Linked DNA regions of Funiculus sociatus GB2-C1. The protein of the gene in region 1 binds, or shares a complex with, the protein of each later gene. Links are inferred from orthologs where the notes say so. Each region holds a gene or a part of one and is shown in the gene's direction. Other genes may lie near its edges.

Region 1 (10,345 bases):
GGTAATTGAAATTACTAAGAAATATGGAGATTTGCCTTTGGTTGAGTGTTATCCAGCTCAACTAAATCAGGTATTTATGAATATATTGAGCAATGCGATTGATGCTCTGCTAGAACAAGTAGAGCAACCAGTCAAACAGATAGAGATTCATACAGAAACTGTAACTCCAGAAAATAATATCCCATCTGTACTGGTGCGGATTTGTGACAACGGCCCCGGCGTTCCTCCAGAAATCCGAGGTAAACTATTTGAAGCGTTTTTCACGACGAAGCCAGTAGGAAAAGGCACCGGGCTAGGGTTGGCCATTTGTTACCAGATTGTTGAAAAGCATGGCGGTAGAATTGAGGTAATTTCGCAGGTTGGACAAGGAACCGAGTTTGCGATCGCATTACCTATTCAACATTCTTAAAATAGAAATCCATTCATTCTCTTTTCCCATGCTGTGGGCGAATGTGGAACCAAACGCACAAAGCTGGCTCAGATTCTGAATCTGGGTTTAAATACTTAATATTCGGCAATTGAAAGAAAATATATAAAAAGCTATATGGGGTGAACCCAGAGGCAGGACAAGAAAGCAACCTGCCTTCAAAATCGTCCCACCATACCTAGTGTAACTGCCAAGCGGCTAAATATCTGTGCCTATAGCAGTAGAGTGTCAATCCTGAAAGTGCTATTCTCCACTGTAAGTGTGTTGTGTGGAGTGATTATAAAATATGGTTTCATCCCCTATTCGGACTCAGCCCTCTGGCCTGTCTGAATCTACCTTGTCTTTGGCTGATGCGGCACCAGCTGTAAAAAACCTTAATCTTAGAGCTGGTTCGAGTCCCCTAGCATTACCAGCCACACCACTGTTTGGCACAGATGGGATTCGTGGAAAATTCGGAGAACTGCTGAGTGAAACGCTCGCCTTGCAAGTGGGCTTCTGGGCAGGACAAGTGCTGCGAGCATCGGCAAAAACAGCCGGGCCAGTGATTATTGGGCAGGATTCGAGAAACTCTAGCGATATGTTGGCGATGGCGCTTGCTGATGGTCTGACCTCGGCAGGGCTTGAAGTTTGGAATTTGGGGCTATGCCCAACTCCCTGCGTTGCTCATCTGGTGAGCGCAACGGATGCGGTGGGAGGAGTGATGATCTCTGCCAGCCACAATCCGCCAGAAGATAATGGGATTAAGTTTTTTGGCTCAGATGGTACGAAACTGCTCCCGGCGATGCAGCAGGAGATTGAAGCGGGGTTGAGAGGAAATGGGAATTTTGCAATTTTAAATAAAAGTTGGGGACAGCACTATCATCGACCGGAATTGGTGAGAAATTATGTTGACTCGCTTCAGCAAAGTTTGCAACCATCGATAAAATTACAAGGTTTGCGGGTTGTGCTGGATCTCGCTTGGGGTGCTGCTGTGCATCTGGCACCTGCGGTATTTAAAGCTATGGGAGCAGAGGTTATTTGCTTGCACGATCTTCCTGATGGCGATCGGATTAACGTTAATTGCGGTTCCACTCACCTGGCCTTCCTCCAGTCAGCCGTAAAGCAGCACGGTGCAGATATAGGTTTTGCCTTTGATGGGGATGCTGATCGAGTGATGGCAGTTGATTCCCAAGGTCGCGTCGTTGACGGCGATTATATCCTTTATTTCTGGGGAACAACCCTCAAAACATCGGGGCAGTTGCCTGGGGATTTGATTGTCGCGACGGTGATGGCAAATTTAGGTTTTGAGCTGGCTTGGAAACAGCTAGGCGGCAAATTTGTTAGGACTTCTGTAGGCGATCAATACGTCCAGGCAGAAATGCTGCGGACAGGGGGAAAACTGGGCGGCGAACAATCAGGGCATATCCTTTGTCACCATTACAGCCTCACCGGAGATGGACTGCTGACCGCTTTACATTTGGCGGCTCGTGTGCGTAGCACCGGAGAATCCCTATCACAATTGGTAGATAAAAGCTTCCAGACATATCCGCAGGTGTTGCGGAACGTGAGAGTGGAAGATCGCGATCGCCGTCGGCGATGGCAAGAGTGCGATCCATTGATGAATGCGATCGCTAAAGCCGAAGCCGCAATGGGAGACTCTGGACGAATTTTAGTTCGCGCCTCTGGCACCGAACCCCTCATCCGCGTTATGGTAGAAGCCCAAAGCGCCGAACTCACGTACCACTGGACAGAACAGCTGGTACTAGCGGTTGAGCAACACCTAGCCGTCTCCTGAGACATCAGCAATCCACTCAATTAAATCTTACTGGGAGGATAGGAAAAGCCTGTCCTCCTAATTATTTTATTTGCCAATATAAACCTGAGGCAGCTATCTTGGAATGGGCATCTTGCCCAGCCCATATCTGCTCTTTTAGGCTAACATCAACTTTAATTGAGAAAAAACAACGATGAATCAGGCGATGGAGATGAATAAAAATGGCATTCGTTTAAATATTGGGTCTTGGATAGATGTAGCTGAAGGATTGGGAAACACAGGAAGTAGAATTACTATTAAAGAGCGGCTTAAAGAATTATTCTCTAATTCAAGACATCAATGGATGTGGGATGAACCATCACTTACAGAGGCTTCGATAAAGCATGGTTTTAAAAATATACGACGCTGCGAGTATGGCAATTGGTCAAATCCCATTGGAACTGTCGAAAGTAAAGATAGACATGGGGATGCTATCTGTATAGAAGTAACCAAGTAATCAGACGGAGTATTTTATAATTTTTACTCCACCATGCCACGTACAAAATCAAAATCGAAAAGTAAATCTAAAAAGCAGCCAACTCCTGAAGCTCCAGCTCTTAGTAAGAAGGAACAATCAGCACTAAAGCGTAAGGCTACTCAGGAGCGCGAAGAATTCATAGGGTTTACCAGCGCCACCTTATTTGGCTCTCTTTTTCTGGGTTTATTCCTATTTCCATTTGGCGGCCCGAAAATAGCCGGGGGAGCAGTTGGAGCAATAGTTTCTATAGCTCTTTCCTACAAATATCCCCGTAAAGCTCTTTGGTTATTCCTGATATATATGCCATTCGGAGGAACGGTAGTATATATGTTGGCTGGCGGAAATGCCCTACTTCAGGTAGCTAAAGATGCTTTTTATATTCCAGCAGCGATCGCCCTGTATCAAGAATGTAAAAAGAAACGCTTGCCCTTCTTGCTTCCTAAAGGGCTGAAGACACCCTTAAACATTTTGTTGGGGTTCTGTATAGTCACCTTGCTGTTAGTAAATGGTTCTCAGCAGTTTATAAGCAAAAGACCAGGCGAACAGCCGATTGCAATGGGGCTTTTAGGTTTGAAAGTTCTGCTGGGATACCTTCCCCTGATCGCTTGCGCTTACTATCTAATTCGTAGCAAGCGAGAGTTACTTTTCCTAACTCGATTACACGTAGTTCTCGCTATTATCTGTTGTGTGCTGGGATTGGCGCAGTACAATATGCTACTCACTGGCATCTGTAAGAGTACAGAAGCTTTTGCTGTCGAAGGAGCAGATTTATTTAAAGCCAGTCTAGAGGCAAAGTGTTTAGTCGGTGGCTCTCTACTGTATAGTACGTCGCAGGGAGTAATCCGCTTGCCTGGTACGTTCGTTTCTCCCTGGCACTGGGCATGGTTCCTAATATCTAATGCCTGTTTAACTTATGCCACTGCCTTCAGCGACCCTAACATTTTCTGGCGGCTGGGAGGTTTAGCTGGTATGGCAATCGTGTTTGTCAATGCCGTGATATGCGGACAAAGAATAGCCTTGATCTTAGTTCCCATTGTCATAATAATCCTGCTAATACTCACAGGTCAAATAGCTAACCTGAAAAGATTTATACCAATTGCAGTAGGATTAGCTGTAGTTATAGCAATCGGCATGGCCATGTTTCCTGGCATAGTACAAGAGCGGTTAGATAGCGCTGTTGCACGTTGGAATGCTTCGCCACCCACAGAATTTATTGCCTCTCAAGCTGAATTTACATCTAAAGGTCAAGAAGGAATTTTTGGTAATGGCTTGGGTCGAGCTACAAACTCTACCCGTTCCTTTGGCAAAGTTAAGCTGATAGAGACATACTATCCAAAATTGCTCTATGAAATTGGGCCTGTGGGAACAATCGGTTTTTTAGCGCTTGTTACCACACTCACGGTGATTACCTTCAAAATTTACCGTTCTGTTAAAGAGCAGAATTTACGAAGTTTTGGAGCCAGTTTCTGGGTTTTCATTTTAATTATCAGCTACAACACCTATTGGTATCCACTTGATACAGACCCGGTAGCCATTTATTACTGGTTTTTGGCTGGAGTTATTTTAAAATTGCCAGAAATAGAGCAGCAAGAACAGGAGAAGCTAAAAGCTGCTCTGGAAAATGAGCCTGAACCTAAAAAGAAAAGAAACCTCAATAAATCAAGAGTTATGAGTCATGAACCAGAAGTTAAGATTCAACCCTCATAATTCAAAACTCGCAGCGAGCAGGTTTATGTATATTATCTGTGAGATGCCAGCACTATCATCAACCCCGCCTCTACAACTCATAACTTTTGCAAGGAGCCGTAAAATATGAACTGGCCTTTGATTTCGGTGATTATTCCCACCTACGGACGTGAGGAGCCTTTGCAAGATACGCTAAAGGATGTTTTAAAGCAAGATTACCCAGCTTTTGAAGTGCTGGTAGTTGACCAAACCGCTACGCATAAGCCGGAAATTCAAGCTTATCTAGAAGAGCTAGCAGAGTCGGGAAAAATTCGCTGGTATCGAGTTGATTGGGCTAGTTTACCTGGAGCGAGAAATTATGCTGCACGGCGCTCATCTGGAGAAATTATTCTGTTTATTGATGATGACGTACAGATGCCAATTGAATATTTAACAGCCCACGCTCGTAACTATTTGGAAAACCCAGAGATTGGGGCAGTAGCTGGAAGGGTATTCGACCGGATGAAACTGGCAGATTCAAAAAAGGAAAAATCGGGGGATAACCTTTACGAAATTGAATATTTACCCCCAGAAGCGATGGACCCTGGAATTGCCTGGTATCATATTGATTTGGTGCATACGGTAAAGCCGCAGCAAGTGCTAACAGCTAGAGGCTGTAATATGTCCTTCCGCCGAGAAATTTTTACTAAGTATGGACTGCGGTTTGATGAGCGATTTCGTGGCAGTGCGGTGCGAGAAGAATCAGATTTTTGTCTGCGGATACGGCAGACGGGTTACAAGATATGGTATGACCCAGAGGCTTATTTGGTACACCTGGGCGAAGAAACTGGTGGATGCCACGATATTAGTACGCGATCGCTAAAATATCAGTTAACCTTCTATCACAACCACTTCCTACTAGGGCTTAAAAACCTTACTCCAAGTCAATGCCTGAGATTCTTTGCCAAGCTGTTTGACTGTCATGTACTAGGGCATCCTCCTTGCAACAAAAGCGGCTCCCCTTTAAAAGTCTTGACTCGCTTTGCTTCCTACACTTTAGGCTTTTTCAATGCACTTAGTACAGTTATCCAATCCAGCTGGCAAGACGGTCAAATTTACACTCAGCAAGACCAAGAAGCAGAATCATCAGCCGTCAATAGTCCGTCTTCCGTCGTCAGATGAAATGCTAATTATTCGGAATTTAAACGCAAAGCAGGCTCAGGTTAACGCCAAGATTCGCAAAGGAAAGCCTAACTCTGCGCCCCTTTGCGTTAAAAAGCAAGAAACTATACTTGGAGTTGCGCGATGAGGATTTTGGTTGCTAGTCACACTTATATCGTTGACCTCAATTGTGAGAAACTACGCGCGATCGCTCATTTAGAACCAAACATTGAGGTTACTGTCGTTGTGCCGAAGCGTTGGAAGCCTGGGGGTGTCCAAATTAAGATTATTGAAACTCAGCTGCGTGAAGAAGGCAATTTTCGCATTGTACCAGTTTCTAATTTCAGCCAGAATAATCAGGGAATTCTTACATTTGGCGCTGATTTAATTGGGCTATTAAAGCAGTTTCGCCCTCAGATTATTCAGGTAGAGCAGGGTGCAAAAGCTCTCGGTTATGCGGAGATGATTGCCCTCAATCGCCTGTTGGGATTGAAAGCAAAAAATCTCTTTTTTACCTGGTGGAATCTCCCCTACAAACTGAAATTTCCTATCTCTTTGCTGGAAGCTTATAATCTGCGGAACACTCACGGAATTATTGCTGGGAATCAAGACGGAGTAGACATTTTACGGCAACGCGGCTACAAAGGCCCAGTTAAAGTTATGCCTCAGTTGGGTGTAGACGAAACCTTATTTAAACCCCAGACACAGCCAGATTTAGCTGCTAAACATGGAATTTCACCAGATGAATTTGTAGTTGGATTTGTAGGTCGATTTGTGGAGGAGAAAGGCTTAATAACGCTTTTGCAGGCGTTAAGTGGATTGCAAGAACATTCTTGGAAATGTTTGCTTCTCGGTCGAGGCCCATTGCAGTCAGTGCTGATGGAACGCGCTACCGAACTGGGTATCAAAGATAGGTTAATTTTAATAGAAAGCGTGTCTCACGATGAGGTAGCCCGCTATATAAATTTGATGAGTACGCTGGTGCTACCTTCAGAAACAACTTATCAGTTTAAAACTTTGACTGCCGCTGGTTGGAAAGAGCAGTTCGGTCACGTGCTGATTGAGGCGATGGCTTGCCGGGTGCCAGTTATTGGTTCTGACTCCGGCGAAATTCCTCACGTCATTAAAGAGGCTGGGTTGGTGTTTCCAGAAAAGAATGTGGCAGCACTACAAAATTGTCTGCGACAGCTAATAGAGCAACCAGATTTAGCTGATAAGCTGGGGCAGTTAGGTTATGAACGAGTAATGAACCAATATACAAATAAAGCTTTAGCCAAGCAGCAATTAGACTTTTACAAAGAGCTAATAGCTAATAGCTAATAGCTAATACGCTTTTAAACAATTAACAATTATCAAATGCGTATTTTACAAATTATTCCTTCGATTTCCCTTGTCTATGGTGGCCCTAGTCAGATGGTTCTAGGACTATCGGAGGCGCTGGCGCAAGAAGGTGTAGAGGTGACGGTACTAACAACAAATAGCAACGGAGATGTCGGTCAGCCGCCCTTGGATGTGCCTCTCGACCGCCCGGTGGAACAAAACGGCTATCAGGTGCGTTATTTCCCCTGTTCCCCGTTTCGACGCTATAAATTTTCCCTGGATTTGTTGCGCTGGTTAGCGGGACACGCGACTGAATTTGACTTAGCTCATATTCATGCTTTATTTTCGCCTGTAAGCACGGCAGCGGCGACTGTGGCGCGATCGCGTCATTTACCGTATTTAATGCGTCCTTTGGGGACGCTAGACCCCGCAGACTTACGCAAGAAGAAGAGAATCAAGCAGATTTATGCGGCGTTGCTGGAACGTCCCAACTTAGCAGGCGCGGCGGGCATTCACTTCACCAGCCCCCAAGAAGCTAAGATTTCCGAACGCTTCGGAACTTCAACTCCAGATGTGGTGATTCCCTTGGGCGTAAAGCAGCCAGCGATGCTCCCGAAAGGGCAAGCTAGAAAGGAATTAGGCATTCCGGAGACTCAGCCTTTGCTGCTGTTCATGTCTCGGATTGACCCGAAAAAAGGGCTAAATTTACTGATTCCAGCCCTGGAAAAACTTTTAGAAGATGGTGCTGATTTTCACTTTGTGCTGGCGGGTGGAAATCCGCAAGATCCAGCTTATGAGAACAAAATTCGAGAACAATTGCAAGCGTCACCTTTACGCGATCGCACTACTATAACCGGATTTGTAACTGGTGAGTCGAAAACTGGCTTACTACAAGATGCCGATTTATTCGTCCTCCCTTCTTACTACGAAAACTTTGGCATTGCTGTAGCCGAGGCGATGTGTAACGGAACCCCGGTGGTAATTTCTGACCAAGTTTATATCTGGGAGGAGATTCAACAAGCAGAAGCTGGCTGGGTTTGCGCCTGCGATGTAGAGAGTTTAACTAAACAATTGCGCGATTCGCTTGCTGACGCTTCTGAACGACAGCGACGGGGAACCAATGCTCAAGAGTACGCTTTGAAAAATTACAGTTGGAAAGCGATCGCTCAAGCAACCATTAAAGCTTACCAACAAATTCTTACAAGCAAAAGTAGGTTGGGTTGAGGTACGAAACCCAACATCACATCCGATATTTGTTCAATTTCACTAAGCTCGATCGCATCTCAGCGACGATGAGATGGAAGCACAAAAATCAACATCACATTAGATATTTGTTCAATTTCATCAAAGGCGATCGCATCTCAACCCAGCAGTTCATCTACCGCCACGCTGAACCCTTGCAAAACAACTTGAGTGCTAACCACCTCACCAGAAATAAACACAAGTCACTGATTTTTAGTAACTACAATAATCCAACGATTCTCAGGAAACACCAGCCAAACTTCCTCAGCACCAGACTGTAAATATTCTTGAGATTTAGGAATTACATCTTCAGCAATATCTGTAGGCGAAACAATTTTAGCAATTAGCGGGAAACTCTGGGGAAATACAGCAGGTTCGCCAAATTGATTAAGTAGTTCTGGTGTCAGATAAGCAACATCAGGAGAACGTCCCTGCTTATTAGTACGACAGGGAGGTGAAATATAGACACTTCCCTCTTGAGTGCTAGAATGCCTGTAATTTTCCCAGTAAGCAGAGAGTCCAGCTTGAATTCGACCATGAGTTAATGTAATTCCGTTTTTTTCTACTAATTTCCCATCCACCCATTCTGTACCATGAGGGGGATTTTGCATCCAGTCTTCTAAAGAAATAATTTTGGAATTAGTTATATAAAATCCCATTGCTGCCTACTTGCGTTACGAATACTTACTATTAATTACCGCTTACTACTGCTCTAAGAAAGTAGTAGGTTGGGTTGAGGAACGAAACCCAACATCAACAAGCATTTGTTCGGTTGCGGGATAGAGTTAACCTAACCTAGAATTATTTTTAACTGTTTTATCAGCGAAACCCAATAAAATCCTCATAAAGTTGGGTTTCGTGGACTCAAACCAACCTACACGATCTTACATATCTTTGTTAGTTTATGTCCATTGACTCTCTCGAACACTATACCTTTACTCTACAGTCTTTGAAAAACTATACTTTTACTGTAAGTATGTTCTGCGGGTATGATCAGCAAGGAAATAATTGGAAAGAACCAGAAATTACATCCATGCGTAAGAAAGGTTTAATAATTAAAGAGTATGCCGTAAAAACCGTTTTCTTTGAAAATATACTTCTTGGCTACATACAGGAATGCTTAGACGGTACTTGGTCTGCACATAGCCCATATAATGCTTTAAGTGTGGGTGATATGGAAATTTCTGGCTTCATTGATGAGGTTTACGCTGTGCGGTATCTGCATCAAGTGACGAAAGCAAATTATCCAGACGAGATTGGGGACTTTAGTTGTCTTCCTTGGGAGAAAGAAAACTCCTAGATTTAAACCACAATGCTTATCGTTTAACTACTGTTAAGAACAGGGTTATTTCATTCTGAATAAGTCTTTGAGTGTGTTAAGACTAAAGCCAGCACGTCGTTGGGCTTCGTTCCGCCAGTGAAATCTTTTTCTCCCCCAGCGTACTTTCTGAGCAATTCTTCTCTATCCATAACTCGACACCTCAAGTAATTAATCAACTCAACCATAGCCCAAGGAATATTTGGTCAAACCTACCCACTACGAGGGGATGTGATCGCATCCCCTGCATAAAACGCGATCGCGTTCTCGTGTCAAAGAGCGATCGCATAAGCTAAAACAAGGTAGTCCCCTCTACAGCTGTTGGTTTTAGTTGGAAACAACAATGCAAACATCCTCTGCTACTCCCTCCGCTTGGCAACGGCTGAAAAATCGCGAAATTGACTGCGAACAAGCCCTAAAACTCCTGATCGACGAGCAAGGAAGTGTTAACCTAGCTCTACTTGACCGAGAAGTGAGTTATCGGTTTTTTAGGGAATTTCAGGATAGAAAAGTTTTGCCCCCAGTGGTTCCGCTGCTACTCTGGCGAAACTGCTACTACCTGGGAAGCCCGAAAACTGTGTCGTTGGAAGCTATCAAAGAAATAAGCGATCGCACCTTCACCGACATTAAAGTTATCCCAATTGCCGACAAAAGTTATCGCACCTGGTATCACACTCAAAATCTTAACCCCAACTCCATTTCCTCGGCTCCTCTGGTAAATCCCCTCACCGGAGAACAGGAACAAGAAAACATCAGCGAAACCACAGAACTATACCTTTCCAAAGCAGTTGACCAAATTGGGCGGATTAAAACCCTAATTTCCGGCGCATTGCGGAACCGCGCCAGCGACATCCACATGGAACCCGCGCCAGAAGGCTTAAGAGTCCGTTATCGCATTGATGGCGTACTGCGAGATATTACCACCCTGCCGCTCAATGTTAG
Region 2 (10,202 bases), on another replicon or contig:
GGACTTTAACGAAAGCAAACCAAATACAAAAGAAGGTAGAGAAACGATGGGTTCTCTACCTTCTTTTTAGTTTTTAGCCAGTGTGAAAGCTATGAATCTTGAATTAATAACTCAAGAGCTTTTATTCTGCGGCTTGGGGTAACAGCTCTCGCTTTTCTCCTTGCAGCACTTTCACTTCCTTGGTGGTTTCATCGACATCGACAATCGCCGTGTCGCCATCCGAAATCCGACCGCTCAAGATTTCTTCGGCTAAGCTGTCCTCCAAGAGGCGCATGATAGCTCGGCGTAGTGGACGCGCACCGTAGCTGGGATTATACCCCTCCTCCACAAGGCGATCCTTGAAGCGTTCGGTAACTTCCAAGATGATTCCCTGCTCCGCAAGTCGTCCCACCACCTCTTTGAGCATGATGTCGGAGATTTCCTTCACCTCGTCCTTCGTCAATTGGCGGAAGACGATGATCTCGTCGAGACGGTTCAGGAACTCTGGACGGAAGTATTGCTTCAGTTCCTCGTTCACCAGTGACCGAATGCGGGTGTATTGTGCCTCTGCTTCGTTTTCTTGAGTATCGAAGAAGCCTAAGCCTGTGCCACCTTTTTCTATCACCTTAGAACCGATGTTGGAGGTAAGAATCAGCAAGGTGTTCTTGAAGTCCACTGTGCGTCCCTTGGCATCAGTCAGGCGACCGTCTTCCAAGATTTGCAGCAGCATATTGAAGACATCTGGGTGTGCTTTCTCGATTTCGTCGAATAGCACCACGGTATATGGACGACGGCGCACTGCTTCGGTGAGCTGTCCGCCTTCGTTGTAACCGACATACCCTGGAGGCGAACCAATCAGTTTAGAAACTGTGTGTCGCTCCATGTATTCCGACATATCCAGGCGAATCATCGCTTCTTCTGATCCGAAGAAGTATGCTGCCAAAGATTTCGCTAATTCTGTCTTACCTACTCCGGTGGGGCCAGAGAAGACAAAGCTGGCAATCGGTCGGTTGGGATTCTTCAGTCCTACCCGTGCGCGACGAATGGCGCGAGATACCGCTTTGACAGCCTCTTCTTGACCGATGAGGCGGTTGTGTAGGGTATCTTCCATGTGCAGCAGTTTCTCGGATTCAGATTCTGTGAGTTTGTTCACAGGTACTCCTGTCCAAGAAGCTACAATTTGGGCGATGTCTTCTTCGGTGACGACGGGTGAGGCACTGTCATCGCGGGTGGTAGACTCGGTTTTCTTAGCATTAGCGATCGCGCGGATTTCTGCTTTAATTTCCATTTCGCGATCGCGTAGTTCCCCGGCTCGGTCGAAGTCCTGACTCCGCACTGCGTCGTCTTTGTCTTTGAGAACTTGACGCAGTTCTTTGTCCAGTTCCTTCGCGGCTGGCGGAAGCTGCGAGTTAATCAGGCGCACTCGCGAACCCGCTTCATCAATTAGGTCAATTGCTTTGTCTGGCAAGTAACGGTCTGAGATGTAACGGTCTGAAAGCTTAGCAGCAGCTTCAACCGCCTCATCAGAGATTTTCAGTTTGTGGTGTTGCTCGTAACGTTCGCGCAAACCATACAAAATTTCAATTGTTTCGGTAACTGTCGGCTCTCCTACCATTACTGGTTGGAATCTCCGCTCTAAGGCTGCATCCCGCTCAATGTGCTTGCGGTATTCATCCAGCGTCGTTGCGCCGATGCACTGCAATTCACCTCTTGCCAAGGCGGGTTTCAGAATGTTTGCTGCGTCGATGGCACCTTCTGCTGCACCCGCACCAATCAAGGTATGTACCTCGTCAATCACGAGAATTACATTCCCCGCCGAGCGGATTTCATCCATGATTTTCTTTAAGCGTTCTTCAAATTCACCCCGGTATTTGGTGCCTGCTACCAGCAAACCAATATCCAAAGTGACGACGCGCTTATCTTCCAGAATATCTGGGATATCGTTGTTGGCGATTCGTGATGCCAAACCTTCTGCGATCGCAGTTTTTCCGACTCCTGGTTCCCCAATCAATACTGGGTTATTCTTCGTTCTGCGTCCCAGAATCTGAATTACCCGTTCAATTTCCTTTGCCCGACCAACTACTGGATCAAGCTTGCCCTCAGATGCCATTTGAGTTAGATTGGAGCCAAACTCATCTAAGGTTGGTGTCTTCGTGCGTCCGCCTGAAGTTGGTGCGCCGACTTCTGCCGTCTCTCCCAACATTCTAATTACTTGCGTCCGCACCTTCGAGAGGTCTACGCCTAAGTTTTCCAAAACTCTCGCCGCCACCCCTTCACCTTCCCGGATTAGACCCAGAAGCAGGTGTTCCGTTCCAATGTAGTTATGCCCTAGCTGACGAGCTTCTTCTAAAGATAACTCTAAAACGCGCTTGGCTCTGGGGGTGAACGGAATTTCTACCGCCACAAAGCCGGAACCGCGACCGATGATTTTTTCCACCTCTATTCTGGCATCTTTGAGGTTTACCCCCATTGATTTCAGGACTTTGGCGGCTACACCAGTACCTTCTCCAATTAGACCCAGGAGGATCTGCTCCGTACCCACGAAGTTATGTCCCAGGCGACGTGCTTCTTCCTGGGCCAACATGATTACTTTAATGGCTTTTTCTGTGAAGCGTTCAAACATGGCGGCTTGTTATTTCCCTGCTGCGTGCCTGTAACGTGATTCTAACATAGGGTTTTTGTGAGGCTGTTACCTTACAGATAATCAACGATCTCACAATTTATTTATTACAGTTTCCCTATCTAATTAGTTGGGATTAGCGAAGTCTACTATCTAAGGTTAGAAACTTTAAATTTTTTAACCTTTAGGAGTAGGTTAAAATACTGAAAATTTAAAGCCAGATGCGGCGAGGCGATCGGAGGCGGTAAAGTACCAATCGCTTAAAGTCTGTTTAAATTCTGGTTTCTGAAGACCGCCGCGCCATAAAATTAGCGCATCTTCACCAGTATCTTTGTAATAATGTCGCCGTCTGCCCACTTCCTCAAAGCCAAACTTCTCGTAAAGAGAACGTGCTGCTTGATTAGAAGTTCTCACTTCTAGCGTCGCCCATTCTAGCCCTCGTTCCCAAGCACTTTTGAGTAAAGCGTAAAGCATCGCCTGACCCAATCCCAAACCCCGGTACTCTGGATGAACCGCCAAAATTGTGATGTGCGCCTCCTCTAAAATTGCCCAGAGGCAACACAATCCTACTATAGTTTCCACGTTGTCAGGTGGGAAGGTGGGGTTGTTGGAAGCTGACAACTGACAACTAGACAATTCTTGCGCGATCGCTGATGATTGACCCCTGACCATTATCAGCAAGTCACTATTAGGACTTTCTAGCTCTCGCTTGTAACCATCTAGAGTCCACAGTTCCCCAAAACAAAGTTTATCTAACTCCACTACCGCACTTAGCTGCTCTGCTGTTAGCGGCTTAAGTTCTAAAAAATTCACAGTTAACAATTGTACACTAAAAAACAAGACGCACTCGATGCCTGTTAAGCAAGGACAAATATCAGATCATGTTATTGACACCAAATGTCGGGGTTCAAAATTCTGGACGTAAGTATCTACCGACTCCGACAGAAACTCAGGAAACTCCCTCGCCAAATCAGGAACTTTTGCCCCTGACATCTAAAGTCAACAGTCAGGATTGTCTGGAAATTGGCGGATGTGATGTAACGACACTTGTCCAGCAATTTGGTTCGCCACTTTATATTTTGGACGAAGAAACGCTGCGAACAGCTTGTCGTCAGTATCGGGATGGTTTTAAGCGTCATTATGCCGGGTCTTCGCAGGTGCTGTATGCTTCTAAAGCATGGAGTTGCCTAGCTGTTTGCGCGATCGCTCGTTCGGAAGGCTTGGGAATTGATGTAGTATCCGGGTGCGAACTCTACACCGCCCTAAAAGCTGGTGTCAGTCCCGACAAAATTTATTTCCACGGTAACAATAAATCGGTGGAAGAACTGACTCTGGCTGTAGAATCTCGCTGCACCATTGTCGTAGACAACTGGCTAGAATTGAAAACTCTGGCCGGACTGAGAACCAAGCCAGAATCTTCTCCCCAGTCCCCAGCCCCGATCCGCATCATGCTGCGGTTTACTCCTGGGATCGAGTGTCACACTCACGAATATATTCGCACCGGACACCTAGATAGTAAATTTGGCTTCGATCCTAATCAACTAGAAGAAGTATTTGCTTTTATCACTCAGCAGCCAAACCTAAACTGTATAGGGTTACACGCTCACATCGGTTCACAAATCTTTGAACTCCAACCCCATGAAGATTTAGCTGGTGTCATCGTGCAGTGGTTTGGGAAAGCTGCCAAGTTAGGTTTGCCAGTCACCGAGTTAAACATCGGCGGGGGCTTAGGAATTCGTTACACCGAATCCGACGATCCCCCCAGTATTGAGGACTGGGTAAAAACCGTTAGCGATGGGATTACCCAAGCGTGCCAAGCTCAACAAATACCTTTACCTAAGTTACTGTGTGAACCAGGGCGATCGCTAATTGGTTCCGCCTGCGTCACAGCTTACACCGTAGGTTCCACAAAAGTGGTTCCAGACATCCGCACCTACGTCTCCGTTGATGGCGGTATGTCTGACAATCCGCGTCCCATCACCTACCAATCAATTTATCGCACGGTAGTTGCCAACCGGATGTCAGAACCCATTACCCAAACAGTCACCCTTGCTGGTAAACACTGCGAATCCGGAGACATTCTCATTAAAGAAGCGGCTCTACCTAAAACTGAGCCTGGAGATATCTTGGTAGTCATGGATACAGGTGCCTACAATTACAGCATGGCATCTAATTACAATCGATTGCCTCGTCCGGCAGCAGTTTTAGTAGGTCAGGGAGAAGCCAACCTGATTCTACAGCGGGAAACCTACCAAGATTTAATTCGGCAGGATTGCATACCCGACCGATTAGCTTTTGGGAATTGACTGTTAGGCAGGTTTCGGCTAATTGGGTAAACCTAATTAAACGTTTGCTGGGCAAAAGCCCAGCAAATCCCCTGAAAACTATAGCAGTTCTCACTCATATCGCTATTTTGCTTTCTGTGCGATTCCGGAGAGAGGCTGGGAAATTGGCCCCGCAACCCTATTCTGGGAGGGGTTGGGGGTGAGTCCTGATTTTAGTTAACTCAACCGAGAAGCGCTATATATTCCGAAGCAATACCGGACTAGGTAGAAAACAGCTATGTTTAGTTTAATTATGTTCACCTACTTAATCGTCCAAAAGCGCGTCAGCTAAAATCGAACCGTAGAGCTAAAAAACTCAAGCAAGCAAAGGAAAAAATAAAAATAGCGATTAGATTTTAGCTGATTGGCAGGATGTAACCGCAGTTACACTAGATTTAGACTCTGACAAATAACTAAAGTTGAGTAGCTATAATTGCCTTTTGCCTTTTAACCTATCGGTGCAAACTTCAGCAAATCCCATTAAAGTTCAATGAATTCGGGTCCTAGTCAAGACCCTGCCGGAACTTCTGCCTTGGTGCTTCAAAGCCTTGATATTGTATTAGTTCTAGTCCTCACGTATCTGGTACTCCTGTTTATTGGAGAGCGCCGCACGTTGTGGATGGTACGGGGTTTAATTGTCTTAATGTTGGCCTCAGCGGTGAGTAATCGACTGGGGCTAGTGCTTTTGAGTTTTGTGCTGGAAAAGTTGGTAGTTGGCTCGGCTGTGGCGATGGCTGTGATCTTCCAGTCAGAGTTTCGGCGCTTTCTGGAACAATTAGGCAGGGGAGAAATTGTGCAGTTGCTGCAACCTTCCCGTCGAGCCGTCCCTAAGGCTGATAGTGTGGTTGATGAAATTGTGGATGCGGTTAAAGAACTGTCTCAAAACCGTACTGGTGCCTTGATGATTCTGGAAACGAGTGGGACGATTGATGAGCGCGATTTTTCCGTTCAGGGTGTCAAGCTGGATGCTGAAGTTTCTAAAGAACTCTTGCAAACCATCTTTCAGACATCTACCCTATTGCACGACGGTGCAGTGTTTATCAGTGGTTCCCGTATTATGGCTGCTGGGGTGATTCTGCCCCTTTCTGAGCGCACGGCATCGCGCCAGCTGGGAACGCGACACCGGGCGGCAATGGGAATTACCGAGCGAGTCGAAAATTGCCTGTGTGTCGTTGTATCTGAAGAAACAGGCTCCATTTCCTTAGCGGAGCGGGGGAGCCTAAATCGTCCCCTCACCAGCAGTAAGCTGAAAGAACTGTTAGAAGCGCGTTTCTCGCCGTCAATCGAGGAGGGAGCCGTCGCCCCAGGTCTACGCAGTTTAGGACGCCAGATTAGCGATAAGGGAAAGGCACTGATTTTGCGCTTGCTCCGTCTTCTATCTCCGGCTTCTCGTGACAAGAAATGACTCCAAAACCAACTGTCTTACAAAATCTGCCTGCTGACCTGGATGAAACCCGCCTGCCAAAGCACGTAGCGGTAATTATGGATGGAAATGGGCGCTGGGCAAAGCGTCAGGGTCTACCCCGGATTATGGGTCATCGGCGGGGAGTCAATGCGCTTAAGGAATTGCTGCGCTGCTGTAAGGATTGGGGTATTCCAGCACTGACGGCTTATGCTTTTTCTACGGAAAATTGGGGGCGTCCGCTGGATGAAGTTGATTTTTTGATGACGCTGTTCGATCGGGTCTTGCGGCAAGAGCTGCGAGAGATGGTGCAGGAAAATGTGAAAATCAATTTTATGGGGAATCTAGGCGCATTACCGCGAAGTCTTCAAGCTGAGATTGAGCGCTCAATGACCGAAACCCAGCACAATCGCAGCATTCAATTTACGGTGGCAATGAATTATGGCGGTCGTGAGGAAATTTTGCAAGCTTGTCGAGCGATCGCTACCTCTGTGCAGCAAGGTTTGCTCCAGCCAGATCAAATTGATGAAGCTTTGTTTGAAAAGCATCTCTACACTTCCAATGTGGGCGATCCCGACTTATTAATCCGTACCAGTGGCGAAATGCGCGTCTCGAACTTCCTACTGTGGCAAATGGCTTATGCGGAACTCTATATTACAGAGACGCTGTGGCCTGATTTTGACCGGACGGAGTTTCATCGGGCGTTGTGTGTCTATCAACAACGCGATCGCCGTTTTGGGAAGGTTTGAAGGGTTAAGCTGCTAAGTTTCAAGCTTCTCTAAGCTTGTTAACTTGCTAACTTTCAACTTTCCAACCTGCAAAGAAGCAAACTCTTTAAGGCCCAGAAAAAACGGCGTTTTCTACATCTTGGCGAGTGAGGGAGTATTTGAAAGAGCGCAGGATATCGCGCCCACCCTCACCCGCTTGCAGATAACGCACGGTTAGCTCTTCCACATCCAGTAACAATTCGGCTTTCCACGAAGGTCGAGCAATGTGCCAACAGTGTAGGTCTGCACGGTCTTGTTCACATCCTAGCCCTTGAAGCCACTGCTCGATCTCAGGGAGGGGATGGTTGTATAGGGGGGTATCAGCAGCGGGAAGAGTCATATGGATTTGGCAAAAGGGATTTGGGAAAAGGAATTTGTGCAGTTACAAGTTGGGATGCGATAGGTTCAGTTATAGCTTGTTGATTAATGCTTATCTGCTGCAACACTTGCGGCGGAATTTTCTGCCCGGAAACTTGGAAAGCCGTGTCTCCTCGTGTTAAACCAATAGCGATCGCTAACAGCAGGCATCCCAAAAATGTTACACCCAAGATGAACAAAGCAAAAATTTCCCCAGCAGATAGGGGGCGGTCAGTGGGATCGAGGTAAGCTGATGAGGAATAAGTTGGTTTGGGCTGTGACATTGGACGGTTTAAGTTTCCCGGAGCCTGAATCACGCTGATGCGGGAATAGCCAATTCTCATGTCGTAAGCCTGTCGCCGTTCTGGGTTGCTGAGGGTAGCGTAGGCTTCGTTGATCTGCTGGAACTTAGCTGTCGCCGTTTTAGCTGGCAAATCTGTTGTATCGGGATGGTAGCGCTTGCTGAGTTCCCGATAAGCCCGGCGAATTTCGATTGCTGATGCTGAAGGATGCAGCCCCAGCAGGGCGTAATGACTGGTTGCCAAGTTTGTTTGATATGGCATCCTTCGACTTTCATTGTTCGCAGTTGCCCTGTTATGAGTCACCGCAGCTCCACTCTGCCTGGTTACGAATGGTTTTCAATTATTCTAAGACACCTGTGCCTCGACTGCCCTCAGCATGAAGTAAAGAGTTAGGGGAGTAGGGATGCGATCGCAAGACATCAAGTATAATTTTTTCTTATTTTTTTAATGGCTTTTTTCAGGCCATCGGAATGAATCCAACCTACAAAACCACCATAAATTATCTTCCCATTATTATCTGCCAAAAAGATATGCTCGACTCCTAGCGGGGTTTTCCAAGTTCTAACAACCGTTTTATCTCTAAGAGTAAATATAGGTCTAGATTTCTTAAAATCTCTCTCTTCAGCAAAAGTCATTCCCGGCACATTTTCTAAATATTTTATAACTTCCTCTGTAAGCTTAGAAATAGAATTAGCTACTTTGAATTGTTGGGTTTTAATTTGATTTACTATCCCCATGCTAAATTTAGCTAAAGCAACAGCAATTAATCCTGTGATTCCAATCACTGCTATACCGCCCATCATTCCAGCAGAACCACTAATAGTTGCTAAAGCTATTGTGATCGCAGCGCCACTTAAGCCTGTAGCAGCCATTGTGATAACGAATATTACTCCAATAATCTCCAAAGTAGAATCTTTTTTAATTACTGCCTGCATCTGCTATAGCAATCCTATTTGAGTTGTGACTACCTTTAAAAAGAACCGTACAGGCGCTCTAGGGGGCAAGAGAGAAGTTGATAAAGGAGTTACGATTGTTATATTACCTTGATATTTTGTTGATAAATCCTCACTATAGCAATCCTATTTAAGTTGTGAACGAGTATTTTGTCCCTACAGGGTTTCACGAATCTTTTAGGATTGCTATATTTCCGGAACGCGCAAGTCTCCCGCCTAGCTGCATCCCCATAAAAGCGATATTAATATAAAAATAATTAGTAATTTTTCCAAAAAAATACGTGTATTTTCAGCCTTTGATTAAAAATTATAGTAATTACCACGCTTGCTAAAAAAGCTAATTCAAATTACAAACAATCGCTTTCTTTCTATAAATTACTCCGCAAATTGCTGCTAACAGCAACCAGCCCAAAGTATTCACTCGTAAATCAAAAAGGGTTACATCTACAGTGTTAAATAAAGTGCAGCAACCAAAAGCAACTAAATAACTAAAAATAATTAATTGATTTTGTGGGGAAGCGGTGAAGTGCATCTTTGCTAATAACAGGATACCTTGAGCCATTACCCAGCCGACTAATCCAAAAAATAGAATTGTTGCTGGGATGCCAGTTTCAGCAGTTAGCATTAACAACAGACTGTGGGGATGTCCCAGCCAAATTTGCATTTTTGCCTCATAGAGAGGCGTAAAATTTCGTAACCCCCAACCAGTGCAGGGACGCTGCTGCGTCATCGACCAAGCAAACTTCCATTGGGTTGTTCGTAACAGCGCTATTGGTCGGTCTGGATAACGCTGGTCGGTGAGTCGCGCCCAAAAGTAAGTTGGGACAATGATTCGCAGCCATTCTCGCACAGGCGAAGGGCCAAAAGCTGCCCAGAGGACGGTAGTAGCAACACCTGCAACTAGGGCAATTAGCCAACGCCAACCCTGATAGAGCGCAAAGGCGAGACAACTGACGATGACAATTGCCCAAGCGTTGCGGGAGTTGGTTAAGATGAGAGCGATCGCATTCCCAATTACCGCCACACTCAAAAACACCCAGCGCAGCCAATAAGAATCCCTTTTTTTACCTTCGTTCCCAGTCTCAGCCTGGGAACGCACGTTTTGGAGGCTCCGCCTCCCCCAATTCCTAAGAAAGCTAAAGGATAAGTGAGGCGGCCTAACGGGACTTACTTCAGCTCCGGCTCCCCTCAGGTCTTGAGGAGAGGGGCTAGAGGTGAGGTGCTTTTGCCTTTTGGTTTCTTCAATCCACAGTCCCAGCGACAGAATGAAAACAATTTGCAAATACGCCGCAAGGATATTGGCATACATAAACACCGAAGCCATCCGTCCGGGGGGATTGCCTTTGGGTTCAAGCGCCCAACCCACGATACCTTGCAACTGTGCTGGAGTTGCCCAACCTAAAAATATCTGTCCGAAGCCTAGAATAACTACTGGTACGGAAGGAATAACCAGAATCCAAGCGAGTCGCCGCAACTGATTTGGTGTTTGGATCAGTTG

The links.
Region 2: the proteins of glmM (region 1) and cdaA are in contact, whole or in part, in a crystal structure (PDB 7OJS), measured with the Bacillus subtilis proteins. The link is inferred for Funiculus sociatus GB2-C1 from one-to-one orthologs.

The regions. Positions count from the first base shown.
Region 1 is NZ_JAMPKJ010000022.1:52,988-63,332, forward strand. What follows is about bases 1-2,957. They hold glmM (phosphoglucosamine mutase), read left to right. Parts: upstream 1-713; coding sequence 714-2,201; downstream 2,202-2,957. Other genes in these bases: NDI42_RS12650 (HAMP domain-containing sensor histidine kinase), read left to right, coding at 1-409; NDI42_RS12660 (hypothetical protein), read left to right, coding at 2,374-2,676; hpsL (hormogonium polysaccharide biosynthesis protein HpsL), read left to right, coding at 2,710-2,957. Outside these bases: more of hpsL, read left to right, coding at 2,958-4,404; hormogonium polysaccharide biosynthesis glycosyltransferase HpsN, read left to right, coding at 4,510-5,544; hormogonium polysaccharide biosynthesis glycosyltransferase HpsO, read left to right, coding at 5,668-6,843; hormogonium polysaccharide biosynthesis glycosyltransferase HpsP, read left to right, coding at 6,880-8,067; NDI42_RS12690 (hypothetical protein), read left to right, coding at 8,990-9,385; NDI42_RS12695 (GspE/PulE family protein), read left to right, coding at 9,747-10,345. UniProt on the Bacillus subtilis protein: Catalyzes the conversion of glucosamine-6-phosphate to glucosamine-1-phosphate. Glucosamine-1-phosphate is used for cell wall biosynthesis.
Region 2 is NZ_JAMPKJ010000079.1:4,635-14,836, forward strand. The notes cover bases 4,557-7,370. They hold cdaA (diadenylate cyclase CdaA), read left to right. Parts: upstream 4,557-5,413; coding sequence 5,414-6,328; downstream 6,329-7,370. Other genes in these bases: lysA (diaminopimelate decarboxylase), read left to right, coding at 4,557-4,905; uppS (undecaprenyl pyrophosphate synthase), read left to right, coding at 6,325-7,074; NDI42_RS24990 (DUF3143 domain-containing protein), read right to left, coding at 7,160-7,370. Also shown: NDI42_RS24965 (ATP-dependent Clp protease ATP-binding subunit), read right to left, coding at 122-2,602; rimI (ribosomal protein S18-alanine N-acetyltransferase), read right to left, coding at 2,795-3,412; more of lysA, read left to right, coding at 3,481-4,556; more of NDI42_RS24990, read right to left, coding at 7,371-7,432; NDI42_RS24995 (J domain-containing protein), read right to left, coding at 7,413-8,012; NDI42_RS25000 (hypothetical protein), read right to left, coding at 8,171-8,686; NDI42_RS25005 (O-antigen ligase family protein), read right to left, coding at 9,042-10,202. UniProt on the Bacillus subtilis protein: One of 3 paralogous diadenylate cyclases (DAC) in this bacteria, catalyzing the condensation of 2 ATP molecules into cyclic di-AMP (c-di-AMP). Upon expression in E.coli leads to c-di-AMP synthesis.